3 regions of the Sporofaciens sp. JLR.KK001 genome follow, and region 3 is predicted to be linked to each of the others. Evidence: riboswitches for the same ligand, from Rfam matches in the RefSeq annotation. Region 3 holds a riboswitch; each other region holds the start of a gene.
What was found. Region 3 has a riboswitch for thiamine pyrophosphate ahead of VSQ62_RS14725 (thiamine-binding protein). Riboswitches for the same ligand answer to the same signal wherever they lie in the genome.

Region 1 (10,284 bases), 1.6 Mb from region 3:
TGTAAAGGATTATATGATAAATAAGATACAAGTATACTTTAAGGAAAAAAGGTTTTGATCGGATAGCTACACCGGCAACTCATCCATATCCTCAAGTTCCCCTGCATTCTCAATCTCGTAATATACTACCCTATCCGAGTATTTCTTAAGGAGCTTTCTGCCCCCTCTGTCCCCTTCAAGGGCAAGAAGCTCTCTGCGGTACTCCCGTGAGAACCATGTTGGATTCCCAACCAGATCTTTGCACCTGACACTTCCAAGCTCAGCCTGCTTTCTTTGCATCTCTTCCAGGAATCTTTCCGCACTCCTCTCCGTCAAAAAAGGCTGATCCCCCACAAAGAAAGCATACCCTTCCGTCTCCCCGGACGCCGCCTCAATGCCTGCACGGACAGAATAAGACGCTCCTTTCCTGCTGTCCGGCGAGAACACCGGATGCACTGGCATCCCGGACGCTCCCATCCTTCCAACCACATCATAGATCTCATCATACTGTGTTACCACCAGAATCTCCCAGGACTCATGGCGCCTGCATATCCGGATCAGCCGATCCAGAAGATGCCGATAGAGCGGCTTTCCGTCCAATTCATATAATAGTTTATTTCCACCGAAACGGCGGCTGTTTCCAGCCGCCAGATAAATTAACTGCATATTGTCCTCTCAACGCCGTTGGCGTTCCACATTCAAAATCCGAAAAAATCCGAAAATGATACGATCAGACCGCCGCCTGTCTCTTCACTGTTTCCAGCGCCTTCGCTACCGGCGGAATCGAGATGATCACCAACGTAACGATTCCTTCCGCTCCAAGATAGCTTCCCTGATATAAGGCAGAATATACCCACGGATTCATCCCTTCCGGTGCGTACGCCGCAAAAAAGACCACTCCGGATAACGTAGAGAAAACGAATCTTCCCAACACGCCAGCAACATATCCCATCTGCAGGCCGTACCTCCGGTTATGAAAAAAACCTGACAGCCCAAGTGCTCCAAATGCTAAGGGATAATCGAATAATACCTGCAGAACAGACACCATATATGGATCAATAATAAATTGCAGGATCCCATATGCAGCTCCGGCAAGAATCCCGTACCCCGCTCCGAACCAGTACCCGATCAAACAAATAAATAACATGGATAACAACGTGACCGAACCGCCCATCGGCATCTCCCACACTTTTATGTAAGAGGTAACTATTGCCAGTGCGATTCCCATGGCAGAAAAAACAAGCCTTTTGACGGCAGAAGACGCACTCCTGCCTGTGATAGAATTGGTCTGTGACATTATGAAATTCTCCTTTCCTTACGCCGGCATTACCCGGATCAAGTTTTGAGGGTCTGTATGCTATACATACATCTCAGCCATTCAAGCGCCCCTGTTACATATACAGGATAATTCCATATTCACCAAAAGTCAAGAGCCTATTTTCTCAGGAACTTCGATAAATAATTCTTACTTAAGCCGTAAGGCAATCTATCTAGTACATCATTGCGTTAATCTTGAAGTAATAGTGCTTGATATTCGTGTCAGCTGTGCGTCTACGAACCGACGGTGTAGCGGGCTACATCTAGGTTCGAAGGCATGCAGATGGCATGGATAGCAAGTGCTTATTACTCAAGAATTAATGCAATGATGTACTAGTACACCGCCCCCACACAGCACACCCGCACGCATGCCGGCTCTCTGCCTTCACGCAGACGATCGATACAGCCATCGCATTTCTCCATCTTCCCGTCCGCATCATAATGAATCACACCCTTCGGACAGACAGACGCACATGTTCTGCACCCGGTACACTTCTCCCAGTCTGCCAGGATCAGGCCATACTCTTCCTCTCGGTAAATGGCGCCTTTGGGGCACTGTTTCATGCACAGCCCGCAATGCACGCATCCTACGCAGATATTCTTCTGAAAATCCTCTTCCTTCACCGTCCGTATGACTCTGTGGCTGTTCGCATCCTCCTCTTCCGGAGAATGATGCGCCGCAATACATGCCGTATAACATGCATAGCATCCTATGCATTTATCTTCGTCAAACCTTAATTTCATCCTATTATACACCCCTTATCTTCTGTCTTCTCCACCCTGCAGAAATATCCTTTGAATCCCGGGAATCCGGAGATCGGATCTACATAATCCTTTCCGATCAGCTCATTGGCATCTCCCTTGGAATTACCATGATAGATATACACAACTCCAGGATTCCCCTGGACATTGTATACAGCCGTTCCCGTAATCCTGCCAGACGGCGAAGTCACCTGGACGAAGTCTCCGTCACCCACACCAAAGACCCTGCCATCCTCCGGGTGGATCTCCACCATAGGCACGGCTTCTATATTATTAAGCCACGACATCCGATACAGCCTGGAATGGAATAACTGCGGCTTCCGGCTCCCGGTATTCAGGATCAGCGGAAACTTCTGTCTGTCTACCGCCCCATTCTCACGGAAATCATGATACACCGGCAGCCCTTCATACCCATGGCTGTCCTTATAACGCTCCAACACAAGAGATTTAAACTCTACCTTGCCGGACGGCGTATGGAACTTTTCATTCTCATAGGTCTTCACCGCCGGCGGGAACAGGTTCTTACCCATCATCCCTTCCGGACGGCTCTTTAATTCCTCAAGCGTAAGCCCGGACGGTCTTAAGATATGCTCCATATAAGCCTGATATCCGTCTCCTAATACTTCATCGCAGATCGCTGGATCCTTAAGCTTCATTCTGCGGAACACTTCCATAATGATCTCGATGTCATTGCGGCTCTCTCCTACCGGCTCGATCGCCTGATTCGAGAAGAAGAACCTGCCGCCCATTCCGGCGTGTACCTGCTCCCTCTCATAGGACGTACATGCCGGGAGGATCAGGTCTGCCGCCCTGGATGATTCTGACATGAACAGCTCTGCATTGACATAGAATTCCAACTTTTCAAGCGACTTCTTAAGATATTCCGGCTGCGGCCACATACGATGGTTCAGTCCCATGGCAAATAATGCCTTGATGGGATACGGCTTCTCGTTGGATATGTAATCCGCAAGCAGGGTGCACTGCGCCTCATCGCAGGACAGGTCGAACCATACCGGGAATTCCTTCTGACCGATGGCTTCCTCCCCGTCAAAACGCCTGATCTGTCCGAATTCATTTGCCGTGGAAAATGGTCCCGGCTGCGTCCGGTTGCCGCCCTCCACATCATAATTGCCGGTGAGGGCGATCAATGAGAAGACCGCGCGGTAATTCTGTACTCCGTTGATGTGGTGTACCACAGGCGAAGCAGAGAACATCAGGCCTGCCGGACCGTTTCCGGCATAGGTCCGCGCCGCTTCCCGGATCAGTTCTTTTGGAACACCCGTGATCCTCTCTGCCTTCTCGGGTGTGAATTGCTGTACATACTCCCGGTACTCCTCAAATCCATAGACATATTGCTCCACGAATTCCTTGTCGTACAGATCCTCCTCTATGATCACCTGCGCCATGGACAGCGCCAGAGCGCCGTCCGTTCCCGGGATCAACTGCAGATGAATGTCCGCGTCATGGGCCGTCACCGAACGGCGCGGATCCACATCTATAACCTTGCCGCCTCGCTTCTTAAACCCCTGAAACGCCTTACTCATAGGTGTGTTGCTATGATACAGGTTAGAACTCCAGAGCATCAGTGTCTTCGCGTTCTTAAGATCCGGCCCGCAGATCCTGTTCCCGTATACCGAACGCCAGGCAAGGGCGGCCGCCTGGAAACAGGTACTGGACTCCGTACAGAAATTCGGCGATCCATAAGCATTGGCAAGCCGCAAAAGAGCAGGACGGTACCATTTGGCATAACCTGCATAGAACACTGTCGATCTCGCCCCATACTCGCCTCGGATCCTAAGAAGCTCTTCGGCAATCATCGCATAAGCCTCATCCCACGAGATCCGCTCAAACTTCCCTTCACCTTTCCTGCCGGCTCGTTTCATCGGATATAAGATCCGTTCTTTATTATATACATACTGTGTCGCTGCAACTCCCTTGGCACACAGTCCGCCGGACTGCATGGGCGTATTGCGCGATCCTTCTACGGAAATGAGCTTTCCGTCCTTCACATACGCATCCACTTCACAGCACGGCCCGCAAGTGGAGCATGTAGTTTTCACAATCTTCGTCTCAGACATATCCTTCTCCTTCATCATATCATTCCTACCCCCGCAATGCGGCGATCAGGCGTTTCAACTTTCATCCGTCCCGCTCATCCTCCGTGCGATCTCCCGGTTCACCCGGTTCCTGAGCGTGATCAGGTACATATCCGACTTCGGATATCGCTTAAATGTCAACGGCTCGGCAAGCTCTCCCTCAACTAACTCCATCACATACTCCTTGTCCGTCAGTGATTCCAGCAGCCTAAGCGCCCTCAGATCCGTAAGCGCCTCATAGTGTACCATCATACGGATCGACTCTTCCGGATGCCCGTCCGCTCCCGGATACACCAGGAACGGGTCGCCGGACGGGAATGCATTGTCCGCGTCCGTCACCTCGTAAGGATTGATATGCTCGATCGAGAACTGGCTGTTGTAGAAATTATACCCCCAGTGCAGGATCCCCGCGATATCATATTTGAACAGCTGTACCCCATAGATACGGTTCCGCGCCGACGGCATAGACATGAACCGGTTGCTCACCTCATAGAATTGCCCTGTACAATAATAAGTCCACATATCCGTGAGTCCATGCGCAAGGAACTCTTCGATCTCATTATTTCCCGGGATCGGCTTGTCGATCAGTCCGTGCCGGTAGAACTCATAGCTTGAGAGCGCATCAAAGGTATGGAAGCCTTCTAACAGATCCCCTAACGATTCTTTCGCCGCTCTGAAGCTCTCCAGGTGCTCCTCCCTTGGCTCGTCAGAGATATGGAAGTAGGTCACCTCTGCGATCCCCCACTCACGCAGCTTCCCGGTAAGCTGCGGCAGGAAGCTGTGAAGGAACTTCGTGTACTCTCCCACCGCAGGCGTGTGCCACCCGAAGATCTTCTCTTCCCTGCCGTCTACCGTCGCCACCACCTTCGGCGCATACTTCGCCCCCCACTGGGAGAACAGATGCGACATCTCAAAATACTCGATACCGCAGGATCTGCACAGGTCGACCCAGCGTTTCAGCTTGTCGAACCCAAAGCTGTACGCTCCGTCCTTCACTTCCACATCGATCAACTGTGTCGTCGTCCGTTCCAGACCCACCGCCGTATCAAGCGGTGAGGTAAAGAGCGGGGTCAGCATCATATTACAGCCTCTCTCCACATATTCATGGAAATAATTCTCAAGAAGATTCCAGTGCTCTTCAGAAAATACCTCCACCTGGTAATAATCCGCCAGACAGTCCGCATGCATCCACTCCGTATGCATGATCGAAAGCTTCGGCAATGCTGCACCGATCACCGTAAGCTTCATCACCGCAGAGCATACCGGCCCGCCCTCCTTCACCAACTGGATCTCGATCTCATAATCCCCGGCCTCGATCTCATCCGTCACATCCACATCGATCCAGAGACTCCGCCACTGGTTGGAACACACGATCGCTTTCCCGTCCTTCAACTCCCGCAGAAGATCCGGATACAGGCCGGAGGTGGTCTTCAGATAATTATCATCCACGATACGGTTCGTCGCACGCCCCACCGGCACCTGCTCGACTGTCCTAACCCGGACCCGGCTTTCGATCGGCGATACTACCCTGACATCCAGACGCTCGCGCATGAAGAAGTCCCCGGTATATGCCGCCTGGAAAGACACCGTCTCCCCCCACAGAGCGCTGAGTTTTAAGCACTCCGGCTGATAGACCGGCGTTTCATCCTGGAATACCTTCGCCAGGGAACTTAAAAGCTTCATCTCATACTTAATCTCTTTTTGTTCAAACATATTGCACTACCTTTCTCATTTTTCTCTTATCCTTCTAGTACACCGAAAAATAAGTTCCTAGTACATCATTGTATTAATTCTTGAGTAATAAGCACTTGCTACCCATGCCATCTGCACGCCTTCGAACCTAGATGTAGCCCGCTACACCGTCGGTTCGTAGACGCACAGCTGACACGAATATCAAGCACTATTACTTCAAGATTAATGCAATGATGTACTAGCCATATAACGCAGAATGATTTTTCATATGCAAGGCGGAGGAATGAGGCGTAGTGGGCGCTACGCCGATTGACAACAACGACGCAGATGGAAAATCAAGCAAGTTATATGGCTGGTTACTTATTATTCGGTGTACTAGTACAGCATTGCGTAATTACCGATACACTCTAGCGCAGGATAAATTTTCAGTCTGCAAGGCGCAACCCATCACTTGATCCCGCTCATTGTCATTCCCTTGATGAACTGCTTCTGGAAGACCAGGAAGATCACGATCATCGGAATCATGATCATAGACGCCGCCGCCATCGTCGCAGACAGATCCGAAGTTCTCTGGCTGTCGAAGATCACAAGGCCGAGAGGCAGTGTCATCTTCTCCATATCATTCAGCATCAGCAATGGATTCAGATAGTCATTCCAGTGCATCATAGCCGTAAATATGCCGATGGAACCGATAGCCGGCTTAATATTTGGAAGGATCACATGCCAGTAGATCCGAATCGGTCCCGCTCCGTCGATCTTAGCCGCCTCACACAGACTGTCTGGAATATCACCGATAAACTGCCTCGCCAGATAGATGGAAAATGCACTGACAAGCCCCGGCACGATCAGCGCCCACCGCGTATTAAAAAGATGCATCTTCTGAATCATCAGATACCTGGGAATCATCGTGACCTGAGGCGGAACCATCATCGTTGCCAGAAGAAGCACGAACAGAAGCTTCTTCCCCCGGAATTCGTACTTGGCAAATACATAGCCGATCAGCGTACTCGTCAGGATCACCGCCGCTGTCACACAGATGGTAATAAACATACTGTTCGCAAACCAGCCTGCCACCGGCGCCCTCTCGAACGCACTTCGGTACCTTTCGAGCGTCCACTCGACCGGCAGGACTTTGGTCCGGTAAGTACGGATCTCTGCATTGCTCTTAAAAGATGTCAGGAACATCCATACCATGGGATACATCATGATCGCCGATAAAACCGCCAGAAAGGCGATAATTACATAGTGATATTTCTTATATTTCGACCTCTTCTTCATCATTCATAACTCCAATCTGAACGCATAAGCTTATTTTGAACCATCGCAACCATGAATACAAGCACGAACAATGCCGCCGCAACCGCAGACGCATAACCCATATCGAAGCTGTCAAAACTCATCTTAAACACATAGTTCGTCAAAACCATCGCTGTATTATTCCTTCCCCCATTAGCCGCGAATACTCTGAACTACGCAAACATCTGGAAATAATTCGCCATCGTCATGATTGCCACAAATGCGAATGTCCGCCCGATCAGAGGCAGCTTGATCCACAGGAATCTCTTCACCGGCCCCGCTCCGTCAATCGCCGCCGCCTCGTCAAATTCCCTGGGAACTCCTTCAAGCCCTGCCGTAAAGAGCACCACATTGTACCCGATATCCGCCCACAAAGTAAATATGATGATCAGCAGCAGCATTTGCCATGTAGTCAGGAACCAATTCTTCGGCGCAATCCCGAATATCCCGGCGATCTTGTTCAATAATCCTCCGTCCGTACCTAATATACCATATTTCCACACCGTAGAGGTCCCTACCATAGGCGCGATACAGGGAATAAAAAGGATCGTCCGAAACATAGTCTTCATCCACTTCGACGGAAGTACAGAGATGAGCTCTGCCAAAAACAGCGTAATCACAATATTCGCCGTCACTGCCGCCAGACAATAGACAATAGTATTCTTAACAGCCAGCCAGAATACTTCATCATGGATCAGACGTCTGTAATTCTCCAAACCTATAAATGGATTCTGGGAATTTGCCGGGTTATAATCATAGAAAGAGATTATATATATTTCTATTTATAGGATTTATCTATATTCTATAGCAGCCGAAGCTGTAAAGAATCCCACTCCGATCCCCAGATCCCTCCCTGAGAGAACGTATTCTTTGGCACGCTTCTGAAGCGTCGTATTCTCCGGGTACTGCCGCTTATCCTCCAGTATCTCTCCGAATATCCTCTGTTCTGCCTGTGGGTATTGGTACCCTACATCCGTCACTTCAAAAAGCTTCTGGAAGCGGATGATATTACTGGTATTGGGAAGCACCTCCTCAAGATGGGGCGACAGCAGCCAGGAATCACAGACGTACACCTGATACTCCCGCCCAAAGAATTCCTCTGCACGCCCAAATGACTCCCGGCACGCTTCCATTTTCAAAGGTTCTCCCTCAGGAATGTGTACGTTCAGCGCCTTCGTCCCCGCCTGGATGGTCTGTTCCCTGCCCTTCATATCCTTCTTAACAAGGATCGGTTCAAACTGCAGCCGCCCAAGCCGGAACAGCTTAAGCTTCACCGACTGTCCGAGCCACCATAACTCATCCAGGCCATAGACGCCATGCTTCCGATAACATTCCCGGCACCAGATCGTAATGTCATAGAAGGTCTCATCAAACACCTGGTCCGTGTATCCCCTCTCCTGATATTCCTCGTAGGTATCCATTGCCAGCTTCAGATAGAATTCCAGCGCCCACACATACTTGCCGTCCATTTTCTTCCATTCTCCGATAAACTGCCGGATATCCTGGTAAAACTTATCCTTCCAGACCTCGTATTCCTCCTCGGCGATCCGCTCCTTTTGCACCGGCTCTCTTGCTTCCCCGGGCAGGCGGATCCGTTCCATTAATTCTTCTATCTTCATCTTTTGTTTCCTCTCTTTCGCATTTCTTCCAATCTCAAGCAGATATAATCTCTCCTATACCTGTTTTCTTAATCGTACCACAAACACAACGCATAGCCTAATTGATAATTTCTATGATATTTATAGATATTATAGATATCAAAAAGGGCATCCCATTATCAGAGATACCCTTCTGTATTCAAGCTATATTCATTATCAAAGGATCTTCGACAAGAACTCTCTAAGTCTTGGCTCCCTGGGATTCCCGAAGAACTCCTCCGGATCTCCTTCCTCCTTGATCTGCCCTTCATCCATGAACACAACCCGGTTCGCCACCTCTCTGGCGAATCCCATCTCATGGGTTACGACCACCATCGTCATTCCGTCTCCGGCAAGCTGCTTCATCAGCTCCAACACCTCGCCTACCATCTCCGGGTCCAGCGCCGAAGTCGGCTCATCGAAGAGTATCACGTCCGGATCCATAGCAAGGGACCGTACGATCGCAATCCTCTGCTTCTGCCCGCCGGACAGGGTAGACGGATAGACATCCGCCTTATCTTCCAGGCCGATCCTTCTCAGAAGCTCCATCGCCTGTTCCCTTACCTCACTCTTGATCTGCTCGTTGGTCTGGGTAACCGGAAGCAGTTCTTTGGCATTGCCGCCGCGAAACAGATTCCCAAACCGGGTCCTGCTGTTCTTCCTCTTCGCCTTCTTAAGATCCTGACACCTTAGATATACCGGCGCCATCATGATATTCTGCAGCACCGTCTTATTGTTGAAGAGGTTAAAATGCTGGAACACCATTCCCATATGACGGCGGTGCACATTGATATCCACACTCATATCCGCGATATCGACGCCGTTGAATATGATATTCCCCCCGCTTGGATCCTCCATACAGTTCAGACACCTGAGGAAGGTACTCTTCCCCGATCCGGACGGACCGATCACTGCTACGATGTCGCCTTTGTTGATGGTTATGTCAATTCCTTTTAAGACCTCCGTATCTCCGAAGCTCTTCCTGAGATTAATTACGTCTATCACTCTTCTTCAGGCTCCTTTCCATCAGTTTCACAAGCAGTGAGATCAACAGCACGAGAACGATGTAGATCAGCGCCATCACCAGATAAGGAACCATGAACTCATAGCTGTTGCTTCCGATATAGTTAAACGCCACATACAAGTCCGCCGCTCCCACGAAGCTTACAACCGAAGTCTCCTTGATCAGCGAGATGAACTCGTTGCCCAGAGTCGGAAGGATGTTCTTGACAGCCTGCGGAATCACGATCTTAACCATACTTACGCCGAAACTAAGCCCTACCGCACGCCCAGCCTCCATCTGTCCGGAATCCACAGACTGGATCCCGCTTCGCATAATCTCAGATATGTATGCTCCGCTGTTCAGCCCGAATACTAACATGGCAACCTGAACTCCGGTAATCCTCCATCCGATGATCGGCAACAATACATAATAGAATACCAGCAGCTGAACCACCATCGGCGTTCCCCTAAACAGCGCAACATAGAAGCTGCATATCCCATTC
Region 2 (10,284 bases), on a different contig from region 3:
CTGATCCACATCTGTCTTCGTGCTTGTGGGGAACACCGCCCCCAGACCCAGATAGTCCGCACCGTTCCGAACAGCCCGTCGTGCTTCTTCCACCGTATGGACAGAGACACCCAGGAGCATAGCGTCCCCCACCCGGCGGCGAACCTCGCCCGCCGCCATGTCCTCCTGGCCCACATGGATACCGTCCGCCTGGCAGGCGATGGCGACGTCCACATTGTCATTCACAATGAACGGCACGCCATACCGGTGGCACAGGGCACAGATATCTTTGGCCTCCTGAAGAAACGCCGTCTCATCCATCTCTTTCTCCCGCAGCTGCACACAAGTCACACCGCCCTTCAATGCCGCCTCCACCTGCTCATAGAGCGTCTGTTCCCCTGACCAGGCCCGGTCAGTAACGGCATAGAGCAGCATATAGCGTTTATCGCACTTCATAATTTGCTCCTTTCTCCAACCTTGCAGGAGTCAGGCGGTACATGGCGTCGATGATATAGTTCCGATAGGAAGCGTTGCCGTCCAGTTCGGTCATACGCCTGTGGGCAATCTCCCCGCACAGACCCATGGCGCACACGGCTGCGGCTGCCGCCTCAAGGGGATGCTCCGGGTTGGCGGTGACAAAGGCCGCCGTCAGGATGGAAAGCTGGCAGCCGGTCCCGGTAATAGAAGACATCTCCGGATGGCCGTTGCGGATACAGAATGCCCGCTCTTTGTCCGCCACGATATCAATGGCTCCGGTGACAGCAATAACCGCCCCGGTGCGCCGGGCCAGTTCCCTGGCAAAGGATACCGCCCCGTCCAGATTGTCTTCTGTCACCCTGTCCGCCACGTCGGCATCCACCCCTTTGGTGGTGCCGCTGCCGTAAGCCAGCGTCTTCATCTCCGAGATGTTGCCCCGGATTACCGTAAGCTTTAGCTCCTCAAGCAGCCGAAGTGCCGTATCCGTCCGCAGCGCGGAGGCCCCAGCTCCCACCGGATCCAGCACCACAGGATGCCTCAGCTCGTTGGCACGCTTCCCGGCAGCAAGCATAACCGGGATGGTGCGCTGATTCAGTGTGCCGATGTTGATAGCCAGCCCTTTGCAGATGCCGGTGATTTCCACGGCATCCTCCGGGTCATCTGCCATAATGGGTGAGCCGCCGCAGGCCAGCAGCATATTGGCACAGTCGTTGACGGTGACATAGTTGGTGATACAATGAACCAGGGGTGACTTCCCCCGTACATTTTCAAAAATCTGTTCAAACATAGTATGATACTCCTTTGTAAAATGAGAAAAAACATCCCTGCATGGCGGCGCTTTCCCGGTTGATGGCAGGCCGATATCGTCTGCCAAGTACAACTTTGCATTAATCTTGAAGTAATAGTGCTCGATATTCGTGTCATCTGTGCGTCTCTTAACCGACGGCGTAGCGGGCTACGTCTAGGTTAAGAGACGTGCAGATGGCGCGGATAGCGAGTGCTTATTACTCAAGAATTAATGCAAAGCTGTACTAGCTGCAAAAACTCAACAAAAAACAGGAGACATCTGCATAGCATGCCCCCTGAAAAAGTACCGATCTCCACGACTTCCTCCGGCGGCATTATCCGCATCAGGTTCAAGGGTCGAAGGTCTACCTTCCTCTCAGCCTGTCACACAAGCTCCCCTGTTTATTTTGTTATAGGAATTATATCATTCCATTTATTGCTTTGCAAGTGACTGTCTTAAGAAAAATGAATTTTATGTGAAGCCTATCTGCCTATCTTAAGCGACAGCTTCATGAAATAGACAAGCCCTCCTTTTCTCTATAATCTCACAATGCAATATAAAACTTTCCTGTCTGGTAAGTAGGTAAGTCCCTTACGGGGCTTACCCCTCTCAGAACCGGACGTGCAGCTTTCCCGCATCCGGCTCCCTGCAAAGCTAATACATCTACAACTATCCGTATATACTTACATAGATACGTGGTCGGACGAGTGGGAATTGTCTCATCAATTCCTTATATCCTTCCTTTGTATAGCTTCTTCTCTGGCTTCTTCTATTCAGCCAGTAGAATAACCTGAACCATACTACATTATAGAATGAGTTCAGGCTTCTTGAATTGTCAGTAATTCCGTAGTAATGATAGTAACCAGTTAAGATTTCATTCAGCTTCTTTACTATCTGGTTTATACGTAGAAATCTCATATCTCTTATCGTAGCATTTATTTCCTTGCTTTTCTTTGCTAGTTTTTTCTTACTGGTCTTCCTCTTCACTCTGAACTTTCCCGTTCTTCCATGCGAACAGTAATGCGTGAATCCGAGGAATGTAAAGGTCTCCGGTTTCCCGTCTCCACGTTCTTTCCGGTTCCTTTCTGCAAATCGGCCGAATTCTATCAGCCTCGTCTTTTTCTCCTCCATTTCCAGTCCAAAGTGCATCATTCTGCGCTTTAAATATTCATAGAACATCTCTGCGTCTGTTTTGTATTGAAAGCAGACTACAAAATCATCCGCATATACCACCAGCCCTGCGTACCCTTTCATGATCGGCTGCATTTTCTCCTTGAACCACCACACCAGTACATAATGCATATATATGTTTGCGATTACTGGTGAGCAGACCGAACCCTGTCCGGCTCCTTCCTCTGTCTCTTCATATCTGTAATCTTCCATGATTCCGGCTTTTAACATCCGGCGTACCAGCCTGATGATATTTGGGTCTTTTATTCTTGATTCTATGAACTTTATTATCCATTCATGGTCCAAGTGGTCGAAAAATCCTTTTACATCCGCATCCAGTACCCAGTTTGTCTTTTCTTTTTCCAGCATTCCGTTCAGCTTTCTTAATGCCTTATGACAACTTCTCCCTGGTCGGAATCCCATCATTTCATCATAGAAATGCGGTTCGAACACTGCTTCCAGTACTCGTCTCAATGCTTCCTGCACCAGTTTGTCTTCATAGCAATAGATACTGAGCGGCCGTGTCTTTCCGTTTTCTTTCGGTATCTCCACTCTTTTTGCTGGCTTGGGCTTGTACGCTTTCTTCTTAAGCTTTTCCTCTAATTCTTCCAGATTTTCCTCCAGCCTTGCCCCGTATTCCTCTTTGGTTATCCCATCGGTTCCTACTGCTTTCTTTCCATCCATTTCCTTGTGGCACTCTTTTAATAATTCCTTATTTATCAAATGCCCTATGGACGTAAATACCATGTCTGGATGTTCGCCTGATAGTTGTGATATTCTCGCCAATTTCGTTTCCATAGCTCCTCCTGTCTCTGCGTACAGTCTATGTTTCCTCTTTGATATGACTTTGCATGGCTAGCCTGCGAGGACAGGCATTTCTCGACTTCCACTGTATGTTTTACCGTGTACTATTCGGCCATCCGACTTCTGCTGGCCATTTGCGGTTCTCCCTTCGACAGTTGTTCCGCATACCTGATGTACGCAACTCATCTGGAACCAGACAGACCTCCTCCAGTTGACTTGAAATCCTTGATTGCATGACCAACCTCAAAACTCCGGGGAAGCAACTGTATTCTCGCTCTTAGTGACTACAGTTGTGTTGCTTTCAGTGTATAGGAGCACCTCTGCCTTCCCACTTTCATTTTCATATCGAAGCTATGTGCAGTTATGCCCTGCAATCTCGCTGTCTACGCTTAGCAGACAGCATCTCTGCTGTCCACCCAAGACTCGCTTGGTGCGGTATAGCTTGTACCTTACACCGTAGGACTTTCACCCACCGAATTCCAAGCCCTTAGCTGGGCGCACCCTATAAAACAAAAAAACTTCACCAAAAAGCAAAGTTATTTCTGTTCCAAACTACATCCAGCATAAGCTGTCTGCCAAAATTAAAATATTGCATCTATCTAAAGTATAACATGCAAAGCCTCTGATCCGTATGGATTCCTCATACCATACCGGACTATTCTGTACCACTTTGACTCCATAAAGAAAAGGTTGGATACATTTTGCATAAATATATATTTTCTTCTCTTAAATTCTCTTTTCATCACCCGTTTATTTCCTGCTTATAAAATATTCTGCAGCTTATTCTATACATTGTGTAAATCCAGATCGCCGCAATCAAGGGAGACGCACATAAAATTGTAAAAATAAGCTGATCCGTGATTTTCACACCGAGCATCATTAATATTTCATACACCATAAAACATATTCCCAAAGGAACAGCAAATGAAATCAGTAAAAGCATACGCCCCTTTTCCGCACCATACTTAAAGACCAATGGAATAGACATACTTCCGAAAATAACCGAGACGATGAGTCCGACAAATCCAATAAAAAGCATTGTTACTATCCCTTCCATACTTAATGCCATCTTATGCATAGCCACTCCCCCTGCCACACCAAAAACGGTTCCTACGCAAATACCGGCAATACAGAAAATAATAAGAACAATAAATTTGGCCTTAACTATATCTTTTTTACATATTGGCATGACCAAAGCATATTTAAACCATTTACAATGATCATCAAACGTAAACGTTGTTACAATCATCATGCTGCATAACACTCCCGATGAAATAATATAGCTTTCCACCCCCGAAGCCATAATCAAACCAATAGCAAACACCAGTAAGATTAACAGCATCGACTTTGCATTATGACCAATATTATATAAATCTTTTATAATGAGACTCTTCATTTGGCTGCTCCCCCTTTACATACATCAAAAGCATATCTTCTATCGATATTGTATCTACCATAGCATTTTTATATTTTCTTTTTGCCTTTTCCTTATCCCCAACAAGTATGTTCCATCTGGTCCCATCCTTCCGGCACGCTAAGATATCTGCTTTATCAACTTTCTCAAACAAGCCTGACTCACATCGAATTACCCCGTAACCATTGTACAGGTCACTTTTCCTCTTAGAGAAGATAACCCTCCCACGATGAATGAATGTAATATAATCTGCCACTTTTTCCAGATCTGTAGTAATATGCGACGACATCAAGATGGAACGCCCCTCTTCTTTGACAAATCCTGCAAATATCTCAAGAATATCATCCCGCATAACCGGGTCAAGTCCGCTCGTTGCCTCATCCAGAATTAACAACTTCGGCCGATGCGACAATGCAGCAGCAATACTCAATTTCATTTTCATCCCTTTGGACAAGGTTTTAATTTCTTTTATCTGTGGAATACTGAAACGCTCCAGGAGATTCTGATATGTAGGGTTATCCCATTGCTTATATGCTGCAGCACAAATTTTTCCAACTTTTTCTGGTGTCAGTGTCTCGTAAAAATTAATCCCATCAAATACAACGCCTATATTTTCTTTGATCTGTATTGTCGAATCAAGTTCCTTCCCCCAGAATCTTACTGTTCCCTTATCTTTTTTTATAAGACCCAGAATGGCGTTGATTGTTGTGCTTTTTCCGGCTCCGTTTTCTCCTATTAATCCCATAATGGAACCTTTAGGAATTGAAAAGGAAACCTGATCCAGTTTAAAATCCCCATATTTCTTTGTCAAATCCTTAATCTGCAATATTTCATCCATGATCTGTCCTCCGTATCCAGAAACGACTGGACTTTTCCTTATCTTTCATATAATGATAGGAATCCATATCTGGCTTACATAATCCTTATCCTTTGGATTCCCTTCACCATACCATTCCACCGCCGGACATTCCCCATATTGGAATGAATGTCTGGGCAGCCATTCCCCTTTTAAATATTTCCATCCATTTTGTATTGCATGCGGTACCTCACCCCTGCACTCTATAATCGCCCAAGTATGTCCTGATAATTTATATTCAGAAACATTCCGTAATTCATGCCTTATGGATGGACGGACTTCACCCAGCGAAATGCCTCCTTTGAAATCACTTTCCAGCTGCTGTGACAATACAATCATAACTGAATGCTGCCATTCATTTTTATTATCAGAGACCCCTGCCGGCCAGATCTCTTCTTTTGTCTGAATATTCCAGGAATACTGCTGTTTTCGTATCTTCTCCATTTGGGGATAAATCTGCAACCTTGTTTCATGCTTCCTTGCCTCTCTCGGTGAAACGCCATGAAACCTGCGGAACGCCTTAGTAAAAGAGGTAGGTGATTCATATCCGTATCTATTGCTTACTTCTGCAATCCTAATGCAGCTGCCTTTTAAATCATATCCGGCAAATGTAAGCTTACGCAGCCGGATATATTCGGACAGGCTGATTCCGTTTATATAAGAGAATACCTTTTGGAAAAAAGCATAAGAACAACCGGCAATCTCTTCAATTTCCTTTTCATCTATAGCCCGCTCTCCATAATCCAGGCTACTCTCAATACAACTGATTATTCTCTGTAACTTTTCATCCCACTCCATATCATCTCTCTTTCTTTGCCTTACATCTCCCTTTGCTATGCCTGTGCCTTGCCGGCACTGGTTTTAAGCCCCAGAAACGCAATATAAGTTTATCAACCCTACCTTTCTCCTGCAACAAGGTTGTCCATTTTTGCAGAATGAGGTGCCATATTTGCAGTTAAAGGATCTCCTGCTATCAGGCATTCTATTTTTCTACTTTTAATCCTGTGTTGACAATAACAGTACTGCTGTAAATACATCTTTTTCTACTTTACAAGAGAGATAACCCCCATACTTTTCCGCCATCTTATTTACGCTGCCAATCCCCAGGCCATGCAGACCTTTTTCTTTTTTGGTTGACAGGAGCGTATCCCCCTGCACGGCAATCTCCCCTGAATATCCATTTATAATCCTGAATACACAAAACCCTTCGACATCCTGCATAAAAATACGTACCTTCACATATTTCTGTCCCCGACATTCTCCGGCGGCACGCAGCGCATTGTCTAGCAGATTTCCCAGTATTGCGACCAGATCAATATCGGAAACCATCTCTAATCTTACTCCCGGCTCCACATAAGCATCAAATTCAACCTGGTTCTTTTCCGCCCGTTCTTTTTTCTCGGATAATATCATGTTCAGTACATGATGGCTGCAGAATATTTCCGTCCCACTGTCCTCTATATGCCCGTTCATCTCCTCCACTGCCTTCATAATACTTTTACAGTCGCCCTGCCTTGCAAAATTATGAATCATAGACAGGTAATGGTTCATATTATGAACGAACTCATTATGGCTTCCCTGCACTTCGTCCATCTGCGTATAATATTTTAAATCTGCCTGCTGTTTTGTAATGAGAATCTGATTTTCCGCATTTTGGTACATTTCTTCCGAATATCTGTTAAATGCATAGAACACAAGGATATTCCCGGTCAGCAGAAGGCTGAAGCAAACGGTGATCAGTACCTTTACATAGACATTCGTACCAAAATCAAAACCCGAATAGAAAATTCCTGCCATGATACCAAAACCGGCCACCGGCAGGCACAGATATTCCAAAAAGATATGATTATCCATCTTCCTCTTTGATGTCCCGATAAACTGTTCTACCAGTACAAACATAATATAGGTTAAAAGTTTCAGGGACAGGATCTCCAGATGAACCCCTGACATCAGCATATTCTTCTCATTCGTCTGGTTGAAGATAATTGCAAACAGACACTCACTCGCGAATATAATGGAATATGCGACTACGTGGCACAAAACCCTGCTCCCCGTCTTTCCTTCAAATAAAACCATCACAAAGACAAAGCTTATGACTATGAACATGACAAGGTTCAGTTCTCGTTTCCCCACCAGATTCACCGCATACAGGCTGAACACCGCCCCTGCATTCGTAAGATAAAGCCTCTTAGGTTCCAGCGCCCAGGACTTCTTTTCAAAAAAACATTCAAAAAAGGTATAGACAAGATATATCTCCACGATACAGTACACCAGTAATATATATTTATCAATAAAGTTCATACTATTCATAGCATCACTCCATATATTTGCGGCTGACCCATTCTGCAAAATAACTCCGGAATTCCTTTAGCCTGGAGCGGGAAATCGTCAGAATCGTGCCATCCTTTAATTTCATCTCCCCGTCCGAGCACATCTTGACCACATACCTCAGATTGACAATATAACTGTTATGTGCGTATGCAAACCCAAAGGGGTGCAGAATCTCATACAGTTCCCCAAGCTTCTGCCTTGTGGTCAGCTTATGTTCAAAAGAATACTCTATCTGTTCCCTGCCCACATGAATCCTACTCCCATGTTTTGTATTCTCAATATATAATATATCATCCGGAACGAGGGCTACGCTGTTATGGTAATAATTCCCAACAATACAGGGAACATTCTGATTCTCCTTAATCTGCCTGACCACTGCACACATCTCTGAAATCATCCGTTCCTCAGAATAACTTTTAAGCAGATAACGAAACGGTGTCGCTTTAAACGACTCATCCGTGGGCATGTGTACACCTGAGCAGAATACAAGGATACTCCTGGGAAAGACCTCCCGAAACCTTGCCGCCGTTTCATGTCCGTCAAGCCCCTCCATCTGCATGTCCAGAATCAGCAGATCGCACCTCTTTCTGTTCCGGATTCCCTGCACAAGCTCTTCACCTGAATAATACTCGCTAAACAGAATCTCTCCCTTATCCATTCCGCTTTTTGCCATAACTCCTTTTATATAATCAACAAACGCTCGATCATCATCACAAATTATAATATTATACATAATTCCCCTATAATTCCTTACTGAACATCAGAGGGCTGTTCCCTTATCTATATACTTTCACTTCCAAGCTTCTCCAATAATTCCATATATTTATTCTGGTAGGAATCTACCTTCTCCTGCATTTTTTCTTTTAATTTTTCGATTTCCTGCGAATGCTGCTGTTTTAACTTAAGCTGTTCCCTTTCACCCGACAGGGCTGACTCTGCCAGTCTGCTTTCCATCTCGGCGACTGCCTTTTTGTGCGCTTCTTCCTGCTCCATGAGCGCACGCTTCTTCTCCAACTCTGCTTCCTTCTGCAGCCGTTCCAGATTTTCAATGCGTTTCTGAAGCTCTGTATTGGAGTCTGCAAGCTCCTCTTTCTCTGCCAGAATACTTTCTGTCTTCTGAACGGCCGATTCCATACTGGCAATTTTATTGCGCAAATCACTGCATGACTCGCTCAAATTCCGGTTTAAGGCATCTTTATCAGCCAGTTTGCTACGAAAATCTTCCTGCTGTTCCATAATCTTTGCATCCTGTGCATGGATTTTTTCAACGAGCTCCTCATTTTCTTTTTGCAGCGCAGAGATCCTCTTATAATTTTCATCCTTTAATTCTGCCATCGTCCGGTTCTTTATCTGCAGGTCTGAAATCGTCTCGTCTTTTGACCGGAGCAAAAGCTCATACTCCGCCCGGACAGTTTCTTTCATATTATGCTTTCCTTCCACCGCATCCATATACATCCGGTTTAAGATACTGCCATAATTCTCAAATTGCTCCAGATTCTCCCTGTCATCTACCAGTACCACCTTTGCCTTCTGGAGTGAATATGCCTCTATCATCCGGGCAAACGCCGCCTGCTGCCCTTCCCCGATCTCCTCTGTAATCTGCCGTATCCGCTCGGCGGTCTCTTCATCGATCCGATACGATTTGGGTTTTGTCTCAGCCATGTTACTTTCCTCCGTTATTTTCTCTTTCATCTGATTGTAACACGTGAATTCTATTAATACAACCTTGATAATAAGCTATTATAAATAAATGTAATACACTACATTGTAATACAATGTATTACAAATTATTTCTTTATAAAACTTGCCTGCCTCAACTTTTACTGTTATACTTAAGATACTTTTTCAGTTTATTTCCTTTCGGAAACATTCGTTTAGCAATTCCTGGAGACAGGTCTTTTGATTCTACACGAAACCATTATCAAACGAAAGGAGAAAACATGCAGATAAAGACATATTTTGAAAAAAGCCTGTGCGAAAGCGCCGAGCTTTTTTCTTTGCAAAAGTGATTATTCTAATGCTTGAGAGCCACTGTTTTAAAGTTTCGGAGCCACCGATTTTGTATATTTTAATGCTTGAGAGCCACCACAATATGTAGTAACACCACGGGCATAGTAAGGTTATCCTTAACCGCTTGATTACCCTACACCAGAATTGCTTTAGAACTGCAAGGGCTGCAATGCAGTGCATTTACCCTTGCAGTTCTAAAGCAATTCTGGAACAATATAATAAGCGGTATAAAATAGCACATACTATATCTAGTATTCTTAGATGACCCTCAAACATTAAATTACAAGTGGCTCCGAAGCTTTAAATTGGTGGCTCTCAAGCATTAGAATATTCACTTGCCACCTACCGGGCGGCCCGGGCCGCTATGAATGAATTGTTAGGCGGTGAAAAGCTCCCCAAAATGGACGCGCTGAAAAAACAGCGGCGGGAGCTGGCGGATAAGAAAAAGGCCCTCTA
Region 3 (10,284 bases):
CCTTTGCGCGACACGATCCCGGAGGTATTATGTTGGAGAACTGCCGCGACGGCTTCAATCGGAAGCGCGTCCTCTCCTGTCACTGCCGGCATCATACTATCCTGAAAAGAGATACCGAACTGGGCTTTCCCCGAAGCTACCAGCGCCACTGCGCCGTCTTCCGGAGGCTGAACGATCTCCACCTCAAGACCTGCATCCCGGAAATACCCCTCTGCCTCGGCCACATACAGCCCTGTATGATTCGTATTCGGCGTCCAGTCAAGAACCACCGTGATCTTCTGTGAATCCCCTGAACCGTTCTCACCGGACTCCTGATTCCCGGCACCGCCCTGCCCTGTTTTCTCTTCCTTATTCGCCGCACATCCTGCCAGAGCTCCTGTAAGAACTGCCACCAACAATACTACCAGTAATTTCTGTCTCATCTGTCTTCCTCCTCCCACGGCATACATACCTTCTGGAGCACATTTACGCCCCACATCAAAATCAGACTGATCGCAGAAATCAGAAAGATCACTGCAAACATCTTATCAAAGGAAAATGCCTTTTTCACTCTTGTCATATAAACTCCTAATCCGCTAAATCCGCCCAGCCACTCTGAAATCACGGCTCCCACAACTGCATAGGACACCGAGATCCGCAGACTTGCGAAAAATGCCCCAAGAGCTCCCGGAAACTTTACATACCGGAAGATCTGCGCTTTCGAAGCCCCCATGGAACGCAGAAGGCTGATGGTATCCTTGTCCGATGCACGGAATCCGTCCAGAAGACTCACCGTAATCGGAAAGAACGTAACGATTACGATCAGAATTACTTTTGGGAGCATCTCATATCCAAACCATAATACCAAAAGGGGGGCTATGGCTACCGTGGGTACTGTCTGGGTCAGCACGATCAGCGGGTAAACGGTTCTGTATAACCACTCAAAGCAGTCCATCAGCACTGCCGTTACAAACCCGATCAAGATCCCCGCCGCCAGTCCGATAAAAGCCTCCAGAAGCGTCACGCGCGCATTGTCCATAAGTAACGGGAAATCCTCTGCAAAAGCCATCGCCACCTCAAGCGGAGACGGCAGCAAAAACCTGGGAATCATCCCAGCCGAACTGGCAGTCTGCCAAATCATCAGAAGCAGGAAAACGGCCGTAACCGGCAGTAGCTTACTGGTGATGTTTGGTAACTTTCTTTTCAATGGTCAGCACGTCTCCTTCCGGTCTGTAGGTAACCTTGATGTAAGCCGCAACCGAAGGCGCCCCCGCCCTGACGGCGATGTGCTGACATTCCTTTACAATATCCATCAATTCATCATAATCTCCTTCAATTGCCGTCTCAAAAGGGCCTACATAATAATTCAGACCTGTACTCTTGATATAATCGATCACCTCGTCTACGATCCTGATCAATTCCTCATCGTTTGCTGCTTCTGGCAATGACTGAATAGCTACACTTGCGTTCATTTTTCCTTCCTCCTGTTATCATATTATTATGAGAGCGTCAAAAGCCTGTATCTTTGGAAACTGTGCATATCAGAACAGTCTATATCACAGAAAAAGCCCTGCCGGAACTCCGACAAGGCTTTTATTCCACTATGCATAAGGCATAAGTTATCTCTAAGTTCCTACGCTGGCATTATCCAGATCAGGTATAAGAGTCAAAGAAACACTCCATTCTTTATCTCAGCCGGCTTGCCGCCAGCCCCTCTCTCTTCTTCATTCAGTTTTCAAGGCTTTCATACAGATCTCTCTCTACATGCTTAAGTCTATACTCCCTGGGTGAAAATGTCAAGCACGAATTGGATTATTTGTCTCGATCCTATGCCGTCCTATGCCCGTCCAGACAGGACCATCCTTCTGCCGACCAGATATCCTCCCGGCGCTTTGGACATCTGCGCGATCTGCTCCATAAAGAGGTTGATCTGCAAGTCACGGTTCGCCTGAAGCTTTGCCTTAATCGATTCAAGAAACTTCTCCTTGCTGCTGGTATCCGAACCGGAAAATGTATGGTCCAGCTCTACCTGGTAAAGCTTCTCATACTGCTCATCCTGATACTTCTGATACCCGGGTCTGCCGGCGGCAACCAGGTCAAGATTCCCGATGGCCCATTTCAGCGAAAACAGTGCGGACTCCGTCGTATCCTCCCCGGAAGCGTTCAGCATCTTCTGATACTCTGCATAAGTCTCAGGAGAATACTTCTCCATCGCATACCGAATCTCCCCTCTGCTGTCCTCATGCACATAACCGTTGCCGTCCAGACCGATCACATTCTTTACATGGTACTTCATATGACAGGAACCGACCCGCTCTCCTTCCATGCCGATCCGCGCAATGGAGCGCATAGCGTCCATGAAGGATGCTTTGGTCCCCTCATCCATGAACTGGTCCGCAAGATACGCTGCCTTCTCGACTCCAAGACTGATCCGCGCCAGCCGGTCCGTCTCTTCCACGCCATGGACATTATTCGGCAGGAAATCACTCCATATAATATCATAGACGCTGTCTTTCAACTCCTGGCTCTTGCCCCTTAGGGCGTCCGTAATCGCATTGTCTATTCTTGCATATCCTGTATGAAACGGTCTTACCGGCCCGCGTTCGATCACCACGGCGGACGGTTTCGCCGGCGCCGCAGCCGAATCGCTCTTGGGGAGCGCAAGCGGTTTTTCATTCATTGGTTTTACTGATGCAAAATTCTTCCTGATCTGCTCTAACTGAGCAGAAGTAATCATATCCTTCCACGGTGTGATCGGCTGCAATCCCCCCGAATGAAAACAAGTGCATTTACTCATAGATACGGCCTCCTTCTGTCATATATCAAAACGTTGAATATTCTATATATAGTATATCGGCCGGTTATCCCTCATAGTTAAGGTAATTTGGCATTCAGCCAGTTTTTACGTGCTTCCATAAGCAATTCGAAGATGTTGAACTTTTCCGTATTTTCCTCTGATGACAGCAGACTGCCCTTTATCCTCTCAGCCATTCTCTCCGTGTCATCATAAGCTTCTGATATCTCCATTCCGGCACGCTGCGCCGCGATCTGACGCATCTATGGTTTATTTTCTGGCGTAAATGGTTTTATCTATGACAACGGAAACATGGCATTTAGTGTAAAATCTGTTCCGCTCTGAAGATCAAGCACTCCTTCATACCGTTCAACGATCGTTCGGATATTCTGCAGGCCGATGCCGCTCACAGGGATCTGTTTGGAAGATAAGAATCTGCCCCCGTGCCGTTTAACCGGCAGATAGGCGCTGTTTATGATTTCAAATACCCAGTAATTAGGGTGTATCTGTGATCTCATTCGTATCCGTCCGGGCGGATATCCGGCCGCAGTACCCCGTTGGCAGGCTTCTATCGCATTGTCCAGTGCATTTGCCAACAGACAGCAAAGATCGACAGGCGCAATCTTCTCCTCCCCCGGAACCCTCATTTGTATCGATATGTCGATTCCCAGCTTTTTTGCCTGTCTGTATTTGGGATTTAACAGAGCGTCAGCAAAAATAGAGCCTGTCTGTATGACAGACTCCCCTTCTTCTATGCTGACATTCCACTGTTCCAGATAATGTCTGGCTTCTTCTATGTTCTCATTTGTTAAGAGCTGCGCAAGACATAAGCTGTGATTTCTCATATCATGCCGGATCTTTATAAGCTGCTCATATTGTTCTTTTGAGGTCTCGAGCTGCTGTCTTAGCATCTGGTGCTGCTGTTTTGCCAGTCTCTCTACCAGCCGCCGTTCCAGCATAATAATGCAGCAGACGTTAAGGACCTCGCCGCCTAGTGCGATCAGGCTATGAGGGACGGCGACTATACACACATATTCTGTGTCCCAATCGTTCACCTGGAAAAATGTCATAGCCGTCATGCTGACCGTCACACAGATAAATGTAACGATACATACAAGGTAGATACCGTCGCGGTCCTCAAAATCGCGCTTAAGCAGATGGAGCTTTCTTTTTAAGATTTCCATCATAAATATAGACGCAATGCATGATGCCAGATCGACCGATCTCATTATGAAGTCAAAATTGATCTCCTGCCCGTTCAGAATTGCTATCGACTGGAAAAGCGGAAATAATACGGCGCTTGCCACTTCATGAATCCCATATATCCAAAGAGTAAAAAAGCTCCTTTTTATTGCGCTTCCATGGAACAGCAGCGTATTCAGTGCAAGCGCGCAGGCGCACAGATAGATCATATTGCCCCACACGGTTCCGGCAATACCGTACCATACATTGATGTGTCCGTACAGCCAGGTTCCCAGATAATACCACAGAAAAGTATAACGGTACTTCGTTCCAAGCATTTCCTTTAAAAAGAGATATTGATAAACAACAAGAATACTTCCAAGGCTCGTTGTCCATACCGCCAAACTGATCAAAAGACATCCCCCCGGTTTTTCAAATAATACATAAATGCCAGGCCGAATGCCTGATACCTGCGTCTGGATAAGGGCAGAACCACTTCATTGTCTAACCAGATTTCCTCTTTTTTATAGTGCTGCACATGGTCAAAATTAACAATATAACTCCGGTGGCAGCGGAAAAATGTATCCGGCAGCGTCGGTTCTAATTCATCTAATTTCCCATAATACGGAAGGAACTCTCCATTCTTATGCAGATGGATTTTCCTGTTCATGGCCTCCAGATACAAGATCTGTCCGAAAGGAATCCTTATCACCGCCGTTCCCTGGCGGATGGCAAGCGTATGTTCGTATTCCCCCGTAAGAGAAGAACAGAGCTGCCAGAGTATGGTTTCCAGCTTTTTTATATCCACAGGTTTTACCAGATAATGAAATGCCTGAACATCATATGCATCGATGGCATATTGCCGGTGCGCCGTAATAAAGATCAGTTTGCTCTTATCTCCTCTTGCACGCAGCTTCTTTGCCAGTGTAAGCCCGTTAAGGGGCTTCATGGCAATATCAAGAAATACGATATCGAACGTTCCGCGCGAAAGGAGTACGTTTCCATTTGTATATGCCTCGATGCTGAATATAACAGAATGCTTGTTCAATATATTTTTTATATGGCCTGTTAGCTGTTCCAAAAGAATCTGCTCATCTTCGCAGACCGCAATCCGAATCACGTTAATTTACTCCCTTTCCTGCCCGCTGTAATAGCTTCTATTATAGTGAAAAGCTGCCGCGGATACAAGGGTATTGACTAAATGGTCTGTTTTTTGATGTGAACGGATCGCTTATCTGCAGTTAAATACTTCTATATGATGCCGCACATTCTCGTATGTTCCCTGCACCATAGCCTCGTTCAGCTTGAAGTAATTATGCGCTCCTTCCGTCTGGAAATACTCTTCGGCCCTCTTCGTCAGCTGATTGAAACTGGCCGTCGCAATATTGACCTTCACGATTCCAAGAGAGATTGCGCGTCTGAAATCATCGTCTGTGATCCCGCTTCCGCCGTGCAGGACGAGAGGTACTTCCGTCCTTTTCTCGATTTCTTTCAACACGTCGAACGCAAGCGTGGGCGCTACCGGATAATTCCCATGGGCATTCCCGATCGCTACCGCCAGCGCATCGATTCCGGTGCGCTCACAGAATACCTTCGCGTCTTCAGGATCCGTACAGCGGATTCCGTGGTCTTCACTTCCGTCTTCGCTCCCGCCTACCAGGCCAAGCTCCGCCTCCACGGTAGCGCCGTATCCCTTCGCAATCTCCGCTACCTCCTTCGTACGCTCGATATTCTCCTCGAAAGAATAGTTCGAGCTGTCGAACATGACGGAGGTAAATCCAAGTTCCAGTGCCTTTTTCACCGTTTCGACGGTGAGACCGTGATCCAGATGGACCGCTACATCCACCTTCGCTTCCTTTGCAGCCTGAACCATCATCGGACCCATCAGCGCAAGGGGCGAATGAGGAAGCCGTACCTCTGCGATCTGAAGGATGATCGGAGTATTCATCTCTTCTGCCGCCTGAACGGCGCCTTTGACCATCTCCATATTTCCCACACTGAATGCGCCGACGCCTCTGCGTTCCTTACTTGCCTGCTCTAACAGTTTTTTCATTGTTACCAAAGCCATTTTTCTTCTCCTCCTTATAACTGTTGACAATTACTCTTTTATGTTTTGACTGATTTAATTCCCTTCCAAGAAGCACCATGCAGATCAGTGCAAGCGCTGCGAATGCCGCTCCGATCGCAAATACTGCCTGCATCCCGTAGCCTTTCCCGGTAACCACGCCTGTGATCACAGGCGCGCCGAAGGTTGCGATCACGATTCCGAACATGACATCATTAAAATTCTCTTTTTCTTCTGTGTTCCTGTAAGTATCATGTCTTTCATTCCAATCCTATTTCATTTCTTTTTCCGTTATAAACCGCCTGATAATGAATACCGGCCCGGCCTTATATAGACCGGACCGGCTGTATTCTTATAACAAACGTACTGTTAGATCGTTCCGTCCCATGTGGATACTTCGATGGTCTTCTTCTCTTCCTCGTCGAACCAGTGTGTGGTCACGGTCTTTGACTCGGTAAAGAAGCGGTAAGCATCCTTGCCCAGACAGTGAAGATCTCCGAAGAAGGAATCCTTGTGGCCGGAGAATGGGAAGAATCCGATCGGAACCGGAACGCCTACGTTTACGCCGACCATACCGCCGTCCGTATATCTCGTGAACTGACGTGCAAAGTATCCGCTCTGCGTATAGATCACGGAACCATTTGCATATGGATTCTCATTCATCATAGCAAGACCTTCTTCAAAGTCTTTGCAGCGTTTTACAGTAAGGACCGGAGCAAAGATCTCCTCGCGTCCGATGCTCATCTCCTGTGTCACGTGATCGAAGATCGTCGGAGCCACAAAGTAACCGTTCTTCATATCTTCCGGCAATTCCGGGTTGCGTCCGTCAAGTACCAGCTTCGCGCCTTCGTCGATTCCCTTCTGGATATCGCGGAGCACTTCCTGATAATGCTTCTCATACGTGATCGGTCCGATGGTCTTCACGCCCTTTGCGTGGGATCTGTCATAAGCCTTGGTCGGGATCACCTGTTTTGCCTGTCTTACAAGCTCTTCAACAAATTTGTCTGCGATCGCTTCCTCAACGACGATACAGCTAAGCGCCATACATCTCTGTCCTGCACATCCAAATGCAGAGTTGATCACGCCTGCAACGGTTCTTTCAAGCGCACAGTCTGCCATTACCAGCGCGTGATTCTTAGCCTGGCAGAGAGCCTGCACACGTTTGCCGTTCGCCGCGCCTCTCTGGTAAACGGACTTGCCTACCGGAGTAGAACCTACGAAAGAAATTCCTCTGATGTCCTTATGGTTCAGGAGCAGGTCAACCTCGTTCCTTGAGCAGGTAATCACGTTGATAACGCCGTCCGGCACGCCTGCTTCCTTGTAGATCGCGGCAAGCTTAAGCGCCGTCCTTGGTGTCAGGGAAGCCGCCTTAAGCACCATAGTATTACCGGTTGCGATACAGGTAGGAGCCATCCATCCAAACGGGATCATAGCCGGGAAGTTTACAGGTGCGATCCCTGCAAATACGCCGAGCGGCTCGCGGTATTTTACAGTGTCGTATCCGCGGGAAGCATCCATCATGGATTCGCCCATCATCAGAGACGTAACCTGTGTTGCAAGCTCTGTTCCTTCCTTCGCCTTTGCAACGTCGCCGTCAGCCTCGCCCCAGGTCTTGCCGTTCTCTTCTGCTACCGTGTAGGTCAGTTCCTCATAGTCGCGGATGATCAGTTCGCGGATCTTGTACATGATCTGCGCTCTCTTGATCGCAGGAGTGCCGCTCCATCCCGGGAATGCAGCCTTTGCAGCCTGAACCGCAGCCTCTACCTCTTCTGTCGTACAGCAGGGAGCCTGTCCGGTGATCTCTCCGGTAGACGGATTGTGGAGGTCATACCACACGTCTGTCTTGGATTCAACAAATTCGCCGTTGATAAATACTTTTAATTTTTCCATGCTTGTTCTCCTTTATATGATATTTTTATTTTTATACTTTTTTGGATGCTATTTGATACTTACATCAGAAATTCGCGTCATGCATCCATGTATATCTCTCATCCTCGCAGCGGTCCGTCTGAAGCCACGGATTACCGTCGATATGGCGGATCATCCAGCAGGTATACATCTGGAATCCCGGCGCAACAGCCTGCGGATGAAGCTCTCCGCCCGGTATCGCAGAAAAGCTGTTGTTCACGCTCTTAAACACCTGGTCGCCCACGAAGCTTGCTCCGAAACCTTCCGGCCGGTCGAATTTGAACAGGTACGTCTCCGGCTGCGGATGTCTGTGCGGAAGATACCCCGACCAGTTTCCTCTGTCATTCAAGACCTCGCCAAGTACCATGTTGGATTCCGGTGAAATGTCATGGTCAAAGATGGTATTCACGCGGCGCTTTGCCACGTTGCCGAATTTGCCTACGCTTGAGTATCCCCACGGAGCATCCTTTGGGGCATACAGCCGGCTTGCAAATGTCTTGTCGTTGTGCGTGCACTGTACCAGGATCTCGGTTTCGGCGTTGGCTGTCACTTCCACTTCCACGCCCGTACTTACATGAACGCACCATGGTCCTTCTGTAAATACGTCCTTTCTGGTAACGGTCTCCTTCTTATCTTCCCATGCGAAGTTAAGATCTCCTGACAGGAGAAGGACCGCAGTCTCTTCTCCGTCTCTTTGAAACTTCCTTACTTCGCCCGCTTTCATCCGATATACACGGATATCCATCATCATTGCTTTATATTCATTGTCATAAGTGGTAAGGATCATCTCGCCCTTATCATCAAACTCCGGATAGCCAAATACTTTGCTCATCTGATGCCATGCCTCCTTCTATATTTTCCTGCCTGCTGATCTTAATAATCTCTGGCTGCTTCTCTGCCTGTCTTAACACCCTCCCACGCTGCTCTGACAGACTCCTTCTCCGATACATCCGCAAGACCTACATTCCACCAGGACTCATATCCGTCCGTCATGGTCTTTGGAATGACCTTCAGATCGAAGAGACAAGCGATTTCCTGCTTCTTCGCATCTTCAAGCGCCGCTTCCAGTTCAGCGATGGTCTTACAGGTATAGGACTTAAGGCCGTAACCTTCTGCAACCTTAGCATAGTCAACCGGAATCAAGTCGCCGCAAGGCTTCTTGCCGTCCGTGTAACGGAACTCTGTCGCAAGGCTTCCGATTCCGTGGTTCATCTCCAGATTGTTGATACATCCGAATCCACAGTTATCAAATACCAGGATATTTACCTTCTTCCGCTCCTGCATGATGGTCATGATCTCGCTGTGGAGCATCTGGAAACTGGAATCTCCCACTACACAATAAACTTCATTATCCGGCTCCGCAAACTTCACGCCGAGAGTTGCCGCCACCTCGTATCCCATACAGGAATAACCGTATTCTGCATGATAACCGCCGCGCTTATCTGTGGTCCATACCCTCTGCATACAGCTTGGGAGAGAACCGCCTGCCGTGATGATCGTCGCATCCTCGTCGATGACTCTGCGGATCGCCGCAAGCGCAGCCGTCTGTGTGATCTTTCCGTCTGTAAGCTTCACGAATTCCGGGATCGTCCTTGGATCTCTTGCCTTGATCATCGGCTCGAAATCATCCCCGGTGTACTCGATGGCGCCAAGCCTTGCCATCTCCTTATCCCATGCGCCCTTCGCTTCCTCGATCTCTCCTGAGTAAGCAGATACATAACCTCTGGCGCGAAGCTTCTCTGACAGCGCCGTTACCGTCGCCTTCGCGTCGCCCACAGCCTTCACAGCATCCATCTTATATGCGTGGTATCTGGAATTATTAATAGTAACGAATTTCACATTCTCATCTTTAAACAGCCACTTGGAGCTGGTCGTAAAATCAGACAGTCTGGAACCGATGGCGATCACTACGTCCGCGTCCTTTGCGATCACGTTGGATGCATATGTACCGGTCACACCGATTCCGCCCAGGCAGTATGGATGGCTTGACTTACATGCGCTCTTTCCTCCCTGGCTCTCGCCGAACGGAATCTTGAATTCCTCACAGAACTGCTCTACGACCTCTCCCGCCTCTGAGAAGCGTACTCCGCCTCCTACGATCACCAGCGGCTTCTTCGCTCCCGCAATGATCTTTGCAATGTCTTCTAACTCCTCTTCTACCGCTGCCGGTCTTGTGATCCTGTGCACTCTCTTCTCAAAGAAATATTCCGGGAAATCATAGGACTCGCCCTCTACATCCTGGCAAAGACCGATACAGCAGGCTCCCGTCTCCGCCGGATCCGTCAGGACACGCATGGCATTGATGAGCGCCGTCATGATCATCTCCGGTCTTGTGATCCTATCCCAGTATTTGCAC

Region 1: it holds a riboswitch for thiamine pyrophosphate, as region 3 does, so the genes downstream of both, VSQ62_RS22550 (energy-coupled thiamine transporter ThiT) here and VSQ62_RS14725 (thiamine-binding protein) in region 3, are expected to answer to the same signal.
Region 2: it holds a riboswitch for thiamine pyrophosphate, as region 3 does, so the genes downstream of both, thiM (hydroxyethylthiazole kinase) here and VSQ62_RS14725 (thiamine-binding protein) in region 3, are expected to answer to the same signal.

What each region holds. Positions count from the first base shown of each region.
Region 1 is NZ_JAYMNO010000001.1:4,438,192-4,448,475, forward strand. It holds gene VSQ62_RS22540 (PD-(D/E)XK nuclease domain-containing protein) at 1-24, shown strand, start outside; gene VSQ62_RS22545 (nucleotidyltransferase family protein) at 67-645, opposite strand; gene VSQ62_RS22550 (energy-coupled thiamine transporter ThiT) at 710-1,276, opposite strand; TPP riboswitch at 1,275-1,379, opposite strand; gene VSQ62_RS22555 (4Fe-4S dicluster domain-containing protein) at 1,630-2,040, opposite strand; gene VSQ62_RS22560 (molybdopterin-containing oxidoreductase family protein) at 2,037-4,154, opposite strand; gene VSQ62_RS22565 (DUF4091 domain-containing protein) at 4,191-5,867, opposite strand; gene VSQ62_RS22570 (carbohydrate ABC transporter permease) at 6,294-7,127, opposite strand; gene VSQ62_RS22575 (hypothetical protein) at 7,124-7,273, opposite strand; gene VSQ62_RS22580 (carbohydrate ABC transporter permease) at 7,316-7,858, opposite strand; gene VSQ62_RS22585 (acyltransferase domain-containing protein) at 7,934-8,761, opposite strand; gene VSQ62_RS22590 (amino acid ABC transporter ATP-binding protein) at 8,957-9,784, opposite strand; gene VSQ62_RS22595 (amino acid ABC transporter permease) at 9,768-10,284, opposite strand, start outside.
Region 2 is NZ_JAYMNO010000003.1:234,044-244,327, forward strand. It holds gene thiE (thiamine phosphate synthase) at 1-435, opposite strand, end outside; gene thiM (hydroxyethylthiazole kinase) at 422-1,243, opposite strand; TPP riboswitch at 1,547-1,652, opposite strand; gene ltrA (group II intron reverse transcriptase/maturase) at 1,913-3,211, opposite strand; gene VSQ62_RS31405 (ABC-2 transporter permease) at 3,960-4,613, opposite strand; gene VSQ62_RS31410 (ABC transporter ATP-binding protein) at 4,582-5,469, opposite strand; gene VSQ62_RS31415 (AraC family transcriptional regulator) at 5,515-6,285, opposite strand; gene VSQ62_RS31420 (sensor histidine kinase) at 6,484-7,797, opposite strand; gene VSQ62_RS31425 (LytR/AlgR family response regulator transcription factor) at 7,802-8,551, opposite strand; gene VSQ62_RS31430 (coiled-coil domain-containing protein) at 8,599-9,480, opposite strand; partial or broken gene VSQ62_RS31435 (relaxase/mobilization nuclease domain-containing protein) at 10,154-10,284, shown strand, end outside.
Region 3 is NZ_JAYMNO010000001.1:2,834,496-2,844,779, forward strand. It holds gene VSQ62_RS14715 (ABC transporter substrate-binding protein) at 1-422, opposite strand, end outside; gene VSQ62_RS14720 (ABC transporter permease) at 419-1,186, opposite strand; gene VSQ62_RS14725 (thiamine-binding protein) at 1,155-1,451, opposite strand; TPP riboswitch at 1,593-1,706, opposite strand; gene VSQ62_RS14730 (hypothetical protein) at 1,817-2,776, opposite strand; gene VSQ62_RS14735 (hypothetical protein) at 2,854-3,036, opposite strand; gene VSQ62_RS14740 (sensor histidine kinase) at 3,070-4,368, opposite strand; gene VSQ62_RS14745 (LytR/AlgR family response regulator transcription factor) at 4,365-5,075, opposite strand; gene VSQ62_RS14750 (class II fructose-bisphosphate aldolase) at 5,187-6,023, opposite strand; gene VSQ62_RS14755 (hypothetical protein) at 5,980-6,228, opposite strand; gene mmsA (CoA-acylating methylmalonate-semialdehyde dehydrogenase) at 6,390-7,910, opposite strand; gene VSQ62_RS14765 (5-deoxy-glucuronate isomerase) at 7,975-8,760, opposite strand; gene iolD (3D-(3,5/4)-trihydroxycyclohexane-1,2-dione acylhydrolase (decyclizing)) at 8,802-10,284, opposite strand, start outside.